Regions from separate parts of the Paenibacillus mesotrionivorans genome, predicted to be linked through region 3. Evidence: predicted binding sites of a transcription regulator. Region 3 holds the regulator's gene; each other region holds the start of a gene.
The links. The regulator Rex, encoded in region 3, represses fermentation and respiration genes when NADH is low (regulators of the CRP and FNR family bind a similar motif). The targets are predictions, from matches to a motif close to TTGTGAAATATTTCACAA.
Positions count from the first base shown of each region.

Region 1: the regulator Rex is predicted to act here: its motif matches at 2,020-2,037, upstream of nirB (nitrite reductase large subunit NirB).
Region 2: the regulator Rex is predicted to act here: its motif matches at 1,698-1,715, upstream of pflB (formate C-acetyltransferase).
Region 4: the regulator Rex is predicted to act here: its motif matches at 2,098-2,115, upstream of ACI1P1_RS06365 (hemerythrin domain-containing protein).

Region 1 is NZ_JBJURJ010000001.1:6,638-9,773, forward strand. Features, by position in the region: gene nirB (nitrite reductase large subunit NirB) at 1-1,966, opposite strand, end outside; gene ACI1P1_RS00045 (maltose acetyltransferase domain-containing protein) at 2,280-2,846, shown strand; gene ACI1P1_RS00050 (HIT family protein) at 2,923-3,136, opposite strand, start outside.
Region 2 is NZ_JBJURJ010000006.1:259,494-262,629, reverse strand. Features, by position in the region: gene pflB (formate C-acetyltransferase) at 1-1,515, opposite strand, end outside; gene ACI1P1_RS11135 (ABC transporter ATP-binding protein) at 2,502-3,136, opposite strand, start outside.
Region 3 is NZ_JBJURJ010000001.1:269,234-272,369, forward strand. Features, by position in the region: gene ACI1P1_RS01245 (amidohydrolase) at 1-427, opposite strand, end outside; gene ACI1P1_RS01250 (DUF47 domain-containing protein) at 646-1,266, shown strand; gene ACI1P1_RS01255 (redox-sensing transcriptional repressor Rex) at 1,718-2,341, opposite strand; gene dinG (ATP-dependent DNA helicase DinG) at 2,338-3,136, opposite strand, start outside.
Region 4 is NZ_JBJURJ010000003.1:410,530-413,665, forward strand. Features, by position in the region: gene ACI1P1_RS06350 (FeoA family protein) at 1-174, opposite strand, end outside; gene ACI1P1_RS06355 (FeoA family protein) at 270-485, opposite strand; gene mobA (molybdenum cofactor guanylyltransferase) at 773-1,384, opposite strand; gene ACI1P1_RS06365 (hemerythrin domain-containing protein) at 1,415-1,954, opposite strand; gene ACI1P1_RS06370 (glycoside hydrolase family 30 protein) at 2,236-3,136, opposite strand, start outside.

The DNA.
Region 1 (3,136 bases), 260 kb from region 3:
GGGTGCCGAAGCGGCAGAAGCGGTTGCCGACGCAGGTTTTTACAGTACGCAGTGACTTGGCGTAGCCGTAACCGGAAGGCATATCCAGCTCCTCCCATACCTTCGGTAGGTCCTCCTTCTTCACACCCAGCAGGTCCAAACGCTGGCCGCCGGTTACCTTGACCATCTTCACATCATATTTCTCTGCCACTTGGGCGATTTTCTTCAGCTCCGAAGGGCTGGTTACACCTCCATACATCCGCGGGATCACACTGAAGGTGCCGTCCTTCTGGATATTGGCGTGAAGCCGTTCATTGACAAACCGGGATTCCCGTTCGTCCTCGTACTCCTCCGGCCAGATCATGCCCAGGTAGTAATTCAAGGCCGGCCGGCACTTGGAGCAGCCTTCCGGCTCATGCCATTCCAACACGTTCATGACTTCACGGACAGAATGCAGACCTTTTTCCCGGATAGCCGCTACGATTTCTTCCCGGCTCTTATCAGTGCAGCCGCAGATACCTGCCTTAGCAGGGGCGCCTGCTGCGTAATCGGCTCCCAACGCGGAGGCCAAAAGCGCCTCTACCATCGGCTTGCAGCCGCCGCAGGAACGGGTAGCTCCCGTATGCTGCTTGATTTCGTCCACGCTGGCCCAGCCATCGTTCTTGATACCGTTCAAAATCACGCCTTTGGTTACGCCGCTGCACCCGCAGACAATATCGCTGTCAGCCATGGCATCTACCGCGCTGGTTTTGCTGCCGCCGCCACAGCAGCCGCCGCCTCCCATCAAGGCTTGGTGGATGTCCTCTGTCATCTCCGCCTGCTCGGCAGTCCAGCGGGCCAGACGCACAGACTCAGCCACATCACCGAACAGCACTCCGCCGACAACGGCATTACCCCGAAGAAGGATTTTCTTGTAGATTTTTTTCCAGGGATCATGAACAGTCAAGGCAGTCAGGCCGGGCGCATCCAGGAATTCACCGGCAGAGAATACATCCACACCGGATACCTTCAGTTTCGTGGAAACGGTGGAACCGGTATACGGAGAAGGTTCCATTCCGCAGAGCAGCTTAGCTAATACGGCTCCTTGCTCATAAAGCGGAGCCACCAGTCCATAGCACATGCCGCGGTGCTCGTTGCATTCTCCTACGGCATAGATGCCTTCAAACTCAGTACGCATATAATCGTCGACCAGAATGCCGCGGTTCACGGGAATGCCGCTGGCTTGGGCCAACTCGGCATTGGGCTTGATCCCGGCAGCCATCACGACGAAATCCGTCTCCAGCACACTGCCGTCAGCGAAGCGGATTCCGGTTACACGGCTGTCTCCCAGCAGCTCCGAGGTTTGCGCCTGCATGAAGAAGGATAAACCTTGGGCTTCCATCTCGGACTTCAGCATTCCTGCGGAAACCGGGTCCAGCTGGCGTTCCATCAGCCGGTCCATGAGGTGGATGACGGAAACCTCCATGCCCAGCTCCTTCAAGCCGCGAGCTGCCTCCAGACCCAACAAACCGCCTCCGATTACAGCCGCTTTGCGGTACGACTTGGCTGCCTGCATCATGTCCTCGCAATCCTGGATGCTGCGGAAGCCTACAACCCCTTCCTTGTCCGCACCCGGCACCGGAAGAATAAACGGCTTGGAGCCGGTAGCAAGAATCAGCTTGTCATATTCCACAGCCTCTCCGTTATCCAGCCGCACCAGCTTGGCAGCAGTATCGATGTGCTCAGCCTTGGTGCCGGTGAACAGGCGGATCCGGTTCTCCGCATACCACTCGATCGGGTTAAGAATAATATCCGGCAGGGCTTTGCTGCCCTCCAGCACATAGGAAAGCTGGATCCGGTTATAATTGGGATGAGGCTCTTCGCCGATCACGGTGATCTCATACTGCTGTGGCTGGAGCTTGAGAATTTGTTCAATCACGTTCATGCCGGCCATTCCGTTGCCGACGAGAACCAGTTTTTCTTTACGGAGATTATTATTTGCAGTCATGGTTAGGCTCCTCTCCATTTTTCCCGAAGCTTTTTTTGAACCGGCGGTTAATTACGTGAATTTGTTCACATACCTGCCTGCAAGCTTCTTTGGATCATCTATTGGTTAATCAGATTATAATAAATCCAAATAAAAAAATCGGTAACCGTTGTTACCGATTTTCCAAGCTATTTGATGAAAATATATTTTGGGGGAAATATAATTTTTTAAGAGAACGCACAAATCGGTGAAATCGCCTTTCCCTTCCGAGGAATCTGCCGGTTCTTGTGGTAAAATAGAAGCTGTTAAACACTTCACGGAAGGGAACATCCATATGTCCGTCAAAACCGAAAAACAAAAGATGCTCGCCGGAGAGCTTTATAATGCGGCCGATCCAGTGCTGACCCAGGACAGGCTCCAAGCACGGAGGCTGACCCGGCTGTTCAACCAGACCCTCGAATCCGAAACCAGACAACGGAAGGCATTGCTCAAGGATCTGCTGGGCTCCACAGGCAGCCAGATTTATATTGAGCCCGACTTCCGGTGTGATTACGGCTACAATATTCATGTAGGCGAGAATTTCTACGCCAACTTCGATTGTGTGTTCCTGGACGTTTGCGAAATCCGCATCGGGGACAACTGCCTGCTTGGACCCAGTGTCCATATTTACACCGCGGGCCATCCCCTGCAGGCGGACCTCCGCAATACTGGCGCCGAATTCGGCAAACCCGTCGCCATCGGCAGCAATGTTTGGATCGGCGGCCGCGTAGTGATTAACCCCGGCATTACCATCGGCAACAACGTGGTGATTGCCTCCGGTTCGGTGGTTACCAAGGATGTCCCGGACAACGTCGTGATCGGCGGCAATCCGGCGAGGGTGATCAAACAAGTAGACGAATAAGGTCCCGTTGACCTGCCACCAACACAGAAGAGCCCCGAGGGATTCCCCGAGGCTCTTTTTGGCTTTGTGCCGCCGCTTACAGATGCTTCTTGATTTCGCTGATCAGGCCGGCATATTCTTCATCCGACAGATAGGTTTGAGCCGGATTCATGACAAAGGTAGTCCCCCACTGCTCGCCGCCCTCATACTTGGGGACGATGTGGAAGTGGACATGGGGCATGGTGTCGCCATAGGCGCCATAATTCACCTTGCCGGGATTGAAGGCTTGCTGCACCGCGTTTGCGGCTTTG
Region 2 (3,136 bases), on a different contig from region 3:
ATGGGTGTCGTGCAGAGCCATTTCGATGCGCTCGTAGCTGTATTTGTCATGCATGTAGTGAATGCAGTTCAGAGTGTTGATGTACAGTTCGGCCAACCACTCCATCATATCGTCAAACCGCTTCATCACTTCGTCGAAGTTCAGGTACTCGGAAGTAATAGGAGCGAAGGTCGGGCCGACTTGAATCTTCAGCTTTTCGTCCACACCACCGTTGATGGCGTACAGGAGAGCCTTGGCCAGGTTGGCGCGGGCGCCGAAGAATTGCATTTGCTTGCCGACACGCATTGCGGATACGCAGCAGGCGATGGCGTAGTCGTCGCCGAACTCGTTGCGCATGAGATCATCGGACTCATACTGGATAGCGCTGGTTTTGATGGACATCTTGGCACAGTAGTCCTTGAAGCCTTCAGGCAGATGTGTCGACCAGAGCACAGTCAGGTTCGGCTCCGGGGACGGGCCCAGGTTGTCGAGGGTGTGCAGGAAGCGGAAGGAGCTCTTGGTGACCAGCGGACGGCCATCCATGCCTACACCGCCGATGGACTCGGTTACCCAGGTGGGGTCGCCGCTGAACAGCTCGTTGTATTCCGGAGTCCGTGCAAACTTCACCAGACGCAGCTTCATAACGAAGTGGTCAACCAGCTCTTGAGCTTGTTGCTCGGTCATGACGCCTGCTTTCAGGTCGCGTTCTACATAAATGTCCAGGAATGTGGAGGTGCGGCCCAAGCTCATGGCAGCGCCGTTTTGTTCCTTGATGGCAGCCAGGTAACCCAGGTACAGCCATTGGAAGGCTTCCTTGGCAGTTTGTGCCGGCTGGGACAGGTCGAAGCCGTAAGCCTTGCCCAGCTTCTTCAGCTCGCTCAAAGCGCGGATTTGCTCGTTCAGCTCTTCACGCAGGCGGATGATGTCATCGCTCAGGGTACGCAGGCCAGTGTTGGAAAGGTCCTTCTTTTTCTCGGCGATCAGGTGATCGATACCGTAAAGAGCAACGCGGCGGTAGTCGCCGATAATCCGGCCGCGGCCGTAAGCGTCGGGAAGACCGGTGATGATGGCGGCCTTACGGGCCAGCTTCATTTCGTCGGTATAGGCATCGAATACGCCTTGGTTATGAGTTTTGCGGATGTCGGAGAAAATACGGCTGACTTCTTCACTTACCTTGAAGCCGTAGGATTCGCAGGCTTGCTCTGCCATGCGGATACCGCCGAAGGGCTGCAGGGACCGTTTGAAGGGTTTGTCAGTTTGAACGCCGACAACAGTTTCCAGGTCCTTGTTCAGGTAGCCGGGGCCGTGGGAGGTAATAGTGGAAACCACCTCGGTATCCATATCCAGCACGCCGCCGTTATCCCGTTCTTGCTTCGAGAGATCCATGACTTGCTTCCACAATTGGTTGGTTGCATCCGTGGCTGGTGCCAGGAAAGCATCGTCACCTGTATATACAGTTACGTTTTGTTGAATAAAGTCTCTTACGTTAATTTCCTTTTCCCATGCGCCGCCTTGGAATCCGTCCCATTGTTTCATTGCGGTCACCCTCCCGAAAACAGATAATTTAAATTATTGATACAGTTCTTATGACTATAGAATAATACGGTTTAGCTGTTTTGAAAAGAGGTCATTCGTGACGTATTTGTGAAAATCATTACAAATAACGAATTCTTCGAATCAAAAGCAAATCCTTGAGGCGCAAGGGTGGAAAAATAAGGTTGTGAAAACGGTCACAAAGTCCTCAAATAGATTTTTGACAAGTTTCGTCATTCCCATGGAAATGAAACAGAATTCAGAAAACAGTATAACAGAAAGACACAGTTGGAGGATGAAAGCGCATAGCTTGGGTAAAATGATTGAATAGTGTGACAATTGTTAGATACTGTGATTAATATCATACCACAAAGCAGGCATTCACTAAAGAGTATTACCCGCTCCGCCTGGCCTTTACACATCCGTTTACCGGGGCGCAAGCCAATAAAACCCCTGGTATGGGGGCCAGGGGTGCCGTTTGTAGGGTGGGGAGGGCGCCGCGGCCTTGGAAGCAAGCAGTTACTCGCGGGCAAGCGTACGGATTAGCGGTAGGGGTAGCGAACGCGCGAGCAGTCGCAACGTGATGGCGAGTAGTCGTGATGAGTTGGCAGACAGACGTGCGGATGCGCGAGCAGTCGTAACGTGATGGCGGCAGGTGTACGGTCTTGCAAGTCGGCGTAACGGACGGGAGAGACCTTATTTAGCGGAAAATTGCGTTTTTGGGGAACTTACGGACTGGAGAGAACTTATTCCTCCCCAAAACCCTGAGCAGGAGAAGGAAAGTGCCAAATAACGGCTGTGGTGTCCGTAAGATTTGCAAAAGGCAGGTTTTAAGCTAAATAAGATCCATGGTGTCCGTTAGATGAAGGCAGGCAGGCGGGCGGGAATCGGTTGGCGGCAAAACTCACTTCCCGGACAAACTTCTAGTGCCTATGGATAATGCGTCCCCAAAGTGCCTTCTCATAGTACCTGCCCCGCACATTCCAGCTTTACGAAATTTCCCCGCTCCACAGGCGCCGCATTTCCTCATTGGAATCCAACAGCTCCGCCAGCGTTCCTGAGGCGTGGAGCCGGCCGTCTTTCAGGAGCAAAATCCGGTCGGCATGCTGCAGCACCGCCTTGCGGTGGGAGACCACCAAGCATGCGGCCTTGCGCCCGGCAAACAGCCGCTCCCACAGCTTCTGCTCCGTCTCCACATCCAACGCGCTGGACAGGTCGTCGAACACATACAACTCCGCCTCCCGGGCAAACATCCGCGCGGCCGCCGTACGCTGGGCCTGGCCGCCGGAGAGCTTCACGCCCCGGGGGCCGATGACCGTGTCCAGCCCCAGATGCAGCTCCTCCACGTCATGCTCCAGCACCGCCGCGTGCACCGCCTCCTGCAGCCGTCCGCCCTCGTTGGGCAGGCCCAGGAGGATATTTTCCGTTAAGGTGTCGCTGTACAGCCGGGGCACCTGCGGGGTATATGCGCTCACCGGCGGGACGAAGAAATTACCCGGGTCCTCCACCTGGTGCCCGTTCCACAGCACCTGTCCGCCGTCGGGAGGGAGCAGCCCAAGCAGCGTGCGGACCAGCGTGGTTTTGCCTGATCCGATCCGGCCGGTGACGACGGTGAAGGAGCCCT
Region 3 (3,136 bases):
GGATCCCGGATTCCTCTACAGCCTTGGCCACCTCATCCATATGGTCATACATATCCACGAAGGTCGTGGTGCCGCCCTTCATCATCTCGACAATGGACAGAAGGGTCCCGCACCGCACGTCCTCTGCAGTAAATTTGGCTTCATTGGGCCACATTTTCTCCGAGAGCCATACCTGCAGGGCCAGATCATCCCCGTAGCCGCGCAAATAAGCCATCGCCGCATGGCCATGGGTATTCACCCAGCCGGGCATAAACAGCTTGCCGCGGGCGTCCAGGCGCTGGACATTGCTTTCACCCGGTTGGCCGGGATAGGCCCCCTCCTCAAGCTCCGTTATCCGGTCACCCTCTACCGCCATATATCCTTTCACTACCGGGCGCACTGCGTCGCCGGTGACAAAAACACCGTTTTCAATAACCAGTCGGGTCATCCGATAAGCCCCTTTCCTGTTGCTGCAGAATTATAAGTGCCGCAGGCAATCTCTTTTCTTCACTCTACAATGACCGGAAGGGAAAATCAAGAAAAGATCCATTGCATACGGGACGGAGAATATGGTATTTTAAGAGTTACGGATGCATAACAAAGGATGCATGAAGTTTTCGAATAAACGGGCACTTGAATGCCCGCAAGCCTTGGAGGTCTTTGGACATGGCAATCGGCAAGAAACAGGACGAGGATTTTTACGTACTGCTGACACAATCCGCAGAGAATACGCTTCAGGCTGCCCACGTATTCCGCCAGGCGATGATGAGCGAAGGCTCCCCTACCGCCTACCAGCAGGAGCTTCGCGACTTGGAGCATAAGGGAGACACCATTACCCACTCCGTTTTCCGCGGGCTGAACAAGGTGTTTATTACCCCCATCGACCGGGAGGACATTCTGGCTCTGGCTGCCAAGATGGACGACGTGATCGACGGCATTGAAGAATGCATCGCGCGGTTTGATTATTTGAATATTCAGGCTACGGATCATTACATGAAGGAGTTCTCGGTTGTGCTGGTGAATGCCTGCCAATACATACTGGACGCCATCAAGCTGCTTTCCAAGAAGAAGTACATGCAGATTGCCGAATTCACCGTGAAGATCAACAGCATGGAGAACGAAGGAGACAAGCTGCTCCGTCAAGGCATCAAGGATATTTTCCACAATCCCAAGGATCCGTACCATGACTTCAAGCTGAAGGAAATGTATGAACAGCTGGAGCTGACTACTGATGCCTGCGAGAACGTGGCCGACATTCTGGACGGCATTGTATTGAAGTACGCGTAAGTGATGGTTTGAAAGAGACTGCCCCAGGGCGGTCCACAGCCGGCTGCAATCGATGATTGCGGCCTTTTTTTATTTTGAGGCTTACACTACACCAACGTACTGCATGTTCAAACTTTGCTTTAGAGGGTTGCACACGTTAGAACGTTACTCCCATTCTCTTCCGAAATGCAAAAGTACATTTATTGGAGAGACAAACCTTCGTTTTATCGTCTTTCCTGCAAAAATGCAGTTATTTCCATCACATGGGGGCATTATGAAGCCTGGGCGGAGGAAATAGGTGCACTTTTGCATTTGGTATGCAGCAAACGTCGGGTTCCGGGGAGAATAGATGCACTTTTGCAAGGAGAAACGCCCGCTGTTCGATCGCCAAAAACCACCTCCACAAAAACATCAAAAAAAGGGATGCCCGCCTGATGGGGACATCCCTTTCCACATAATATTCTGTATGCCGCTATTCGTCCAAATAATAGGCCAGGCTTTGCAGATCCGTCGTAAAGTCCGCATTATGCACCCGGATGTGCATCGGAACCTTAATAATCACCGGCGCAAAGTTCAGGATCGCTTCTACCCCGCCGCGCACGAATTCATCCGCCACCGACTGGGCCTCCGAAGCCGGAACCGTGATAATGCCAATTCGGATGGCCTCCTCACGAATCGTCCCAACCAGCTCCTTCATAGGATGCACCTGCAGGTTATTGATGCTGGTGCCCACCTTGTCCGGACTGTCGTCGAAGATGGCCGTAATCTTCATATTGTCCTTCAGATAGACATTGTAGTTGCACAGCGCCCGTCCCAGGTTTCCCGCTCCCACCAGGGCAACGGCAATGTCTTGGTTCAGCTTCAGAATCTGCCGGATCTTCTCGATGAGGTAATTCACATCGTATCCGATCCCCTTCTTGCCGAACTCCCCGAAATACGCCAGATCCTTGCGGATTTGGGCCGGGTTCAGGTCCAACTTGTTGCCCAGGTCCTGGGAGGACACAGTCTGGACATTCTTCATATTCAATTCGTTAAGAAACCTTAGATATACCGGAAGCCTTCGTACGACGGCCTCCGAAATCTTCTCCGTCTTCAACCTTCCTCACTCCTCATCCATTCCATGATTCTCGGCACCAATTGCGAAGTTGTCATATGCTCAATCTTCGGCCCGGGCAGGGAGTAAAGAAAATGCTTGCCGTATGCCGTATCAATCACCCGGGTATCATAGACAATAACCGTTCCTTTATCGGTGGCGGTCCGCACCAGCCGGCCGAAGCCCTGTTTGAAGCGGATAACCGCCTGGGGCACAGAATATTTGATAAAGGGGTTCTGTCCTTTTTCCTTATAAAGCTCGCACTTGGCCTCCACAAGAGGATGGTTGGGCGGCTGAAAAGGCAATCTCACAATAGCCAGGCAGCTTAACGCATCTCCGGGAATGTCCACACCCTCCCAGAAGGAGCTGGTGCCCAGCAGGACACTTGCGGCACTGTCCTTGAACATCCGCGTCAGCTTACTCCGGTTGCCGCCGTCCATCCCCTGCCCCAGCACCTGAATCCCTCTTGAGGCCAGCTCTTCCTTCAGCCTCTGGTGAACCGCCTTCAGCATCCGGTACGAGGTGAACAGCACAAGCATTCTTCCGTTGGTTGCCACCGCCACATCGCGCAGAGATTCCGTAAGCTTCTCGATATAATACGCTTCGGCGGCACTGCCCTTAATATTGGGAAAATCGCGGGGCACCGCTACCAGCGCCTGCTCCCTGTATTGAAAGGGGGATGGCAGAATGACCGTCCGGACCTTGCCGGACGGGCTATTCTCCATAAGCCCCAGCTGTTCGCAGATATAATGAAATTTCTTGTCCACGGACAAGGTGGCAGATGTCAATATTATACTA
Region 4 (3,136 bases), on a different contig from region 3:
GCCCCGCACATTAATCTCGATGGGATCTCCCAAGGGAGCCACCTTCCGCATAATGATCTTGGCTCCTGGGGTAATCCCCATATCCATCAATCTTCTCTTCACCGGGCCGCTTACCCCGATGCTTTTGATCACGGCGGTTTCGGCAGGTTTCAGGTCCTTCAGGGAAATGTCCATATAGTCCTCCATCTAAGGTTGATTGATAATGATAATCATTCTTAATAAAAAGCGGGACATCTCCCTTGGAGGAGCCCCGCCGCTAGTTATTCAAATTACGGATTGACCATCAGTTGTTGAGCGACGCCTTTATTGAGGGCCAGTCTGGAGCCCTTCACGCTGACGATGAGGTTGCCCTTCATCTCGGATACGACGGAAATAAAGACTCCCGGTACAATGCCCAGTCCAGCCAGAAACTTCTTGGTATCCTCCTTGGCTCTGCACTCATTCACAACGGCTTCTTTTCCTATAGGAAGCATCGTTAACGGCATAATTCCCGCTCCTTTCATTAAGAAAAAACGGATGATAGTTTATCTTATTCATGACCCGGTAGTGATAATCACTTTCACTGTTACGATAAAAATACACCTTCTACCCCCCTGTCGCTGTGAAATAAATCACTAGTCAATAACCGCAACCTGCCCATTTATCCTCAATTTCCACATCATTTGTCGTTTTGTCACATTTATCCGTCCCATGCAAAAGCCTCCAAAGCGTTTCTCCGTCCGAACCGCAGTAGTGTGTTCACCTTTCCGCAATAAAAAAACAGCCCCTCCTTTTAGGAAAGGGCTGCTTCTCCGGCATGCTTCAATGCCGACTCGTATTCTTCGGGTGTGTTCATATTCGTAACAAATTCCAGGCCGATATGCTTTTCTTCAAAATGGGCCTCCGGCGCCTCCTGCCAATAAATCATCCGCAGCATTTCGGAAACCCGTGACTCCCCGGACAGGAGCAGCGCCGATATGGCATCCGCACAGCCTTTGGAATAAATCCCGTGGAGGGGATGGGACCGTCCTTCAATAACCGGGACCACCGCATCGCATTTCAGGGTAGCCTTCAGCTCCTGCATGGCTGTAGCGGCGGAGGAGGACAGGAACGGCATGTCGCAGCCGACAATCCATACCTCCGGATTCCGGGCCAAGGCCAATGCCGCATGCATGCCGGACAACGGCCCCTTGCCGGGATAATAATCGGTAATGATCCGGATGGAGCGGTCGAGAACCGGCAGAAACAGGGTCGGCTGGTTCGTCACCACGATAATTTCCTCACAAACCTCGCTCAGCGTTCTGATCTGACGCTGGATGAGCAATTCACCGGAAAAAGGAAGCAAGGCTTTTTCCTTGCCCATTCTCCGGTTTTGGCCTCCGGCCAATATGGCGCCCGTAAGCATAGCTTCCCATCCTTTCCGTGTATCTATCGGTTATTGCTTCTTTTTGCGGATCATCTGCAGAACGAGCACCTTCTCCGAATCGGTAAGCAGGTTCTGGGCCAGTTTAAAAGCGGCATTCTCTTCCTTATAACAATGATCCCCGATGACTTGGCAGGCCCGCCGGAATTGAGCGGCAACCTTCTGGAATGCAGCCTCGTCGCCGGGATGCTCCGCCAGATGGTCCATGGTTGCTTCCAGCTCATCGAAGGTCTCTTCCAGCAGCTCATGCTCATACTTCATAACAGCAGCCGGACCTTTATCAGTATCCAAATATTTGGACAGGACACCAAGCAGGATTTGCTCCTCCTTCTCGGTATGCAGATTCCAGGCACTCCGCAGCTTCTGCTCCCGGCGGATCCATTCCCGCACGAAGTCCTCCCTGCGCACCGAGGACTTAGCTGCAAATTCCCAAACCTGCTCCATCCCTCTGCGGAGCTTGGTATGCTCCCGGCTCAGCAATTGAAGGGCAGGCGCCATGCCTGTGTTTGGCTTGATGCTGTCCGTTGCCGCAAATCCCTTCAGCCGTGACATTAGCCAACACCTCCCGACGGGCCCTGCAATGGCTTTCTGACATGGTTGAAGCCAATGCCAATAAAAGCTTTTTATCATCAAGCCCGGTAGTTATTTACGTTTATTTATCTACTTCCATGATACCCTGTGCCCGCCGTAGTCGTATGTTAACTATATCACAGCGGCAGCCCCACCAAAAACGCAAAAAACCAGCCCGCAGGCTGGTTAAAAGACTCGAAAGCGTTCGAAGCATGTCCGTTTGACCCGATTTGGAAAGAAGTTTCGAGTGACCGGGCTGGTGCTTAAAATACCAAGGTTTGGATGGCATGGGCAGGGATAACCGCCTCCGCCAGCTCCTCCTTGTACCGGAGGACAAAAGGAAGCTCCTCCTCTGTCCGGTTTAACACCACCACGGCAATGGTGCCGTCCTCATTGAGGAAAGCGGTGGTTTCCAACTGGTCCGTGTATTTGGTGCAGCCGATGCGAACGGCTCCGGGCCGGATATATTTGCTGAAGTGTCCGATGTAATAATAGGAGCTTCCATAGATAACCGAATCCGTAGTGGTATCGGCAATAATCGGCGCGTCGCAGAAATTGCGCACATGGTTGGGTCCGCCCTGTTCGTCCAGCACGATGTTCCAATCCGTCCAAGCGGTCATCCAATGGTTCAGATTGCCCATGATATCATGGCCATAACGCTCCCCGGTTAGCCAGGACCCGGCATGGACGCCGAAGAATTCCTGACAGCCTTCCGTGAAAACCAGCGCCTTATCCGGAAAACGGTCATGAACGGCGGACAGCGCTTCGAAGTGGTCCCCGGAGTACCAGTGGAAGCCGATGCCCCAGATGTACTTGGACGCCGCGGCGTCCGTGAAGGCTACCTTCGCCCTGTCATAAACCCGTTCCTTGTTATGGTCCCAGATCATCACCTTCACATGGGACAGCCCATGCTTCTCCAGGGCGGGACCCAGATGCTCCTTCACAAAATCCCGTTCTTCTTCGGCGGTGTAGATGCAGGAATCCCACCGCTGCTTGGCCTTGGCTTCATTCTGGACGGTTAACCCCCAGATATCCACACCTTCGGCGGCATAGGCCTGTATATACTTCACGTAATACTCGGCCCATACCGGCCAGTATTCCCGGAGCAGGTGGCCGCCATGGTTCATTTCCCCGTTGGACTTCATCCACGCCGGCGGGCTCCAG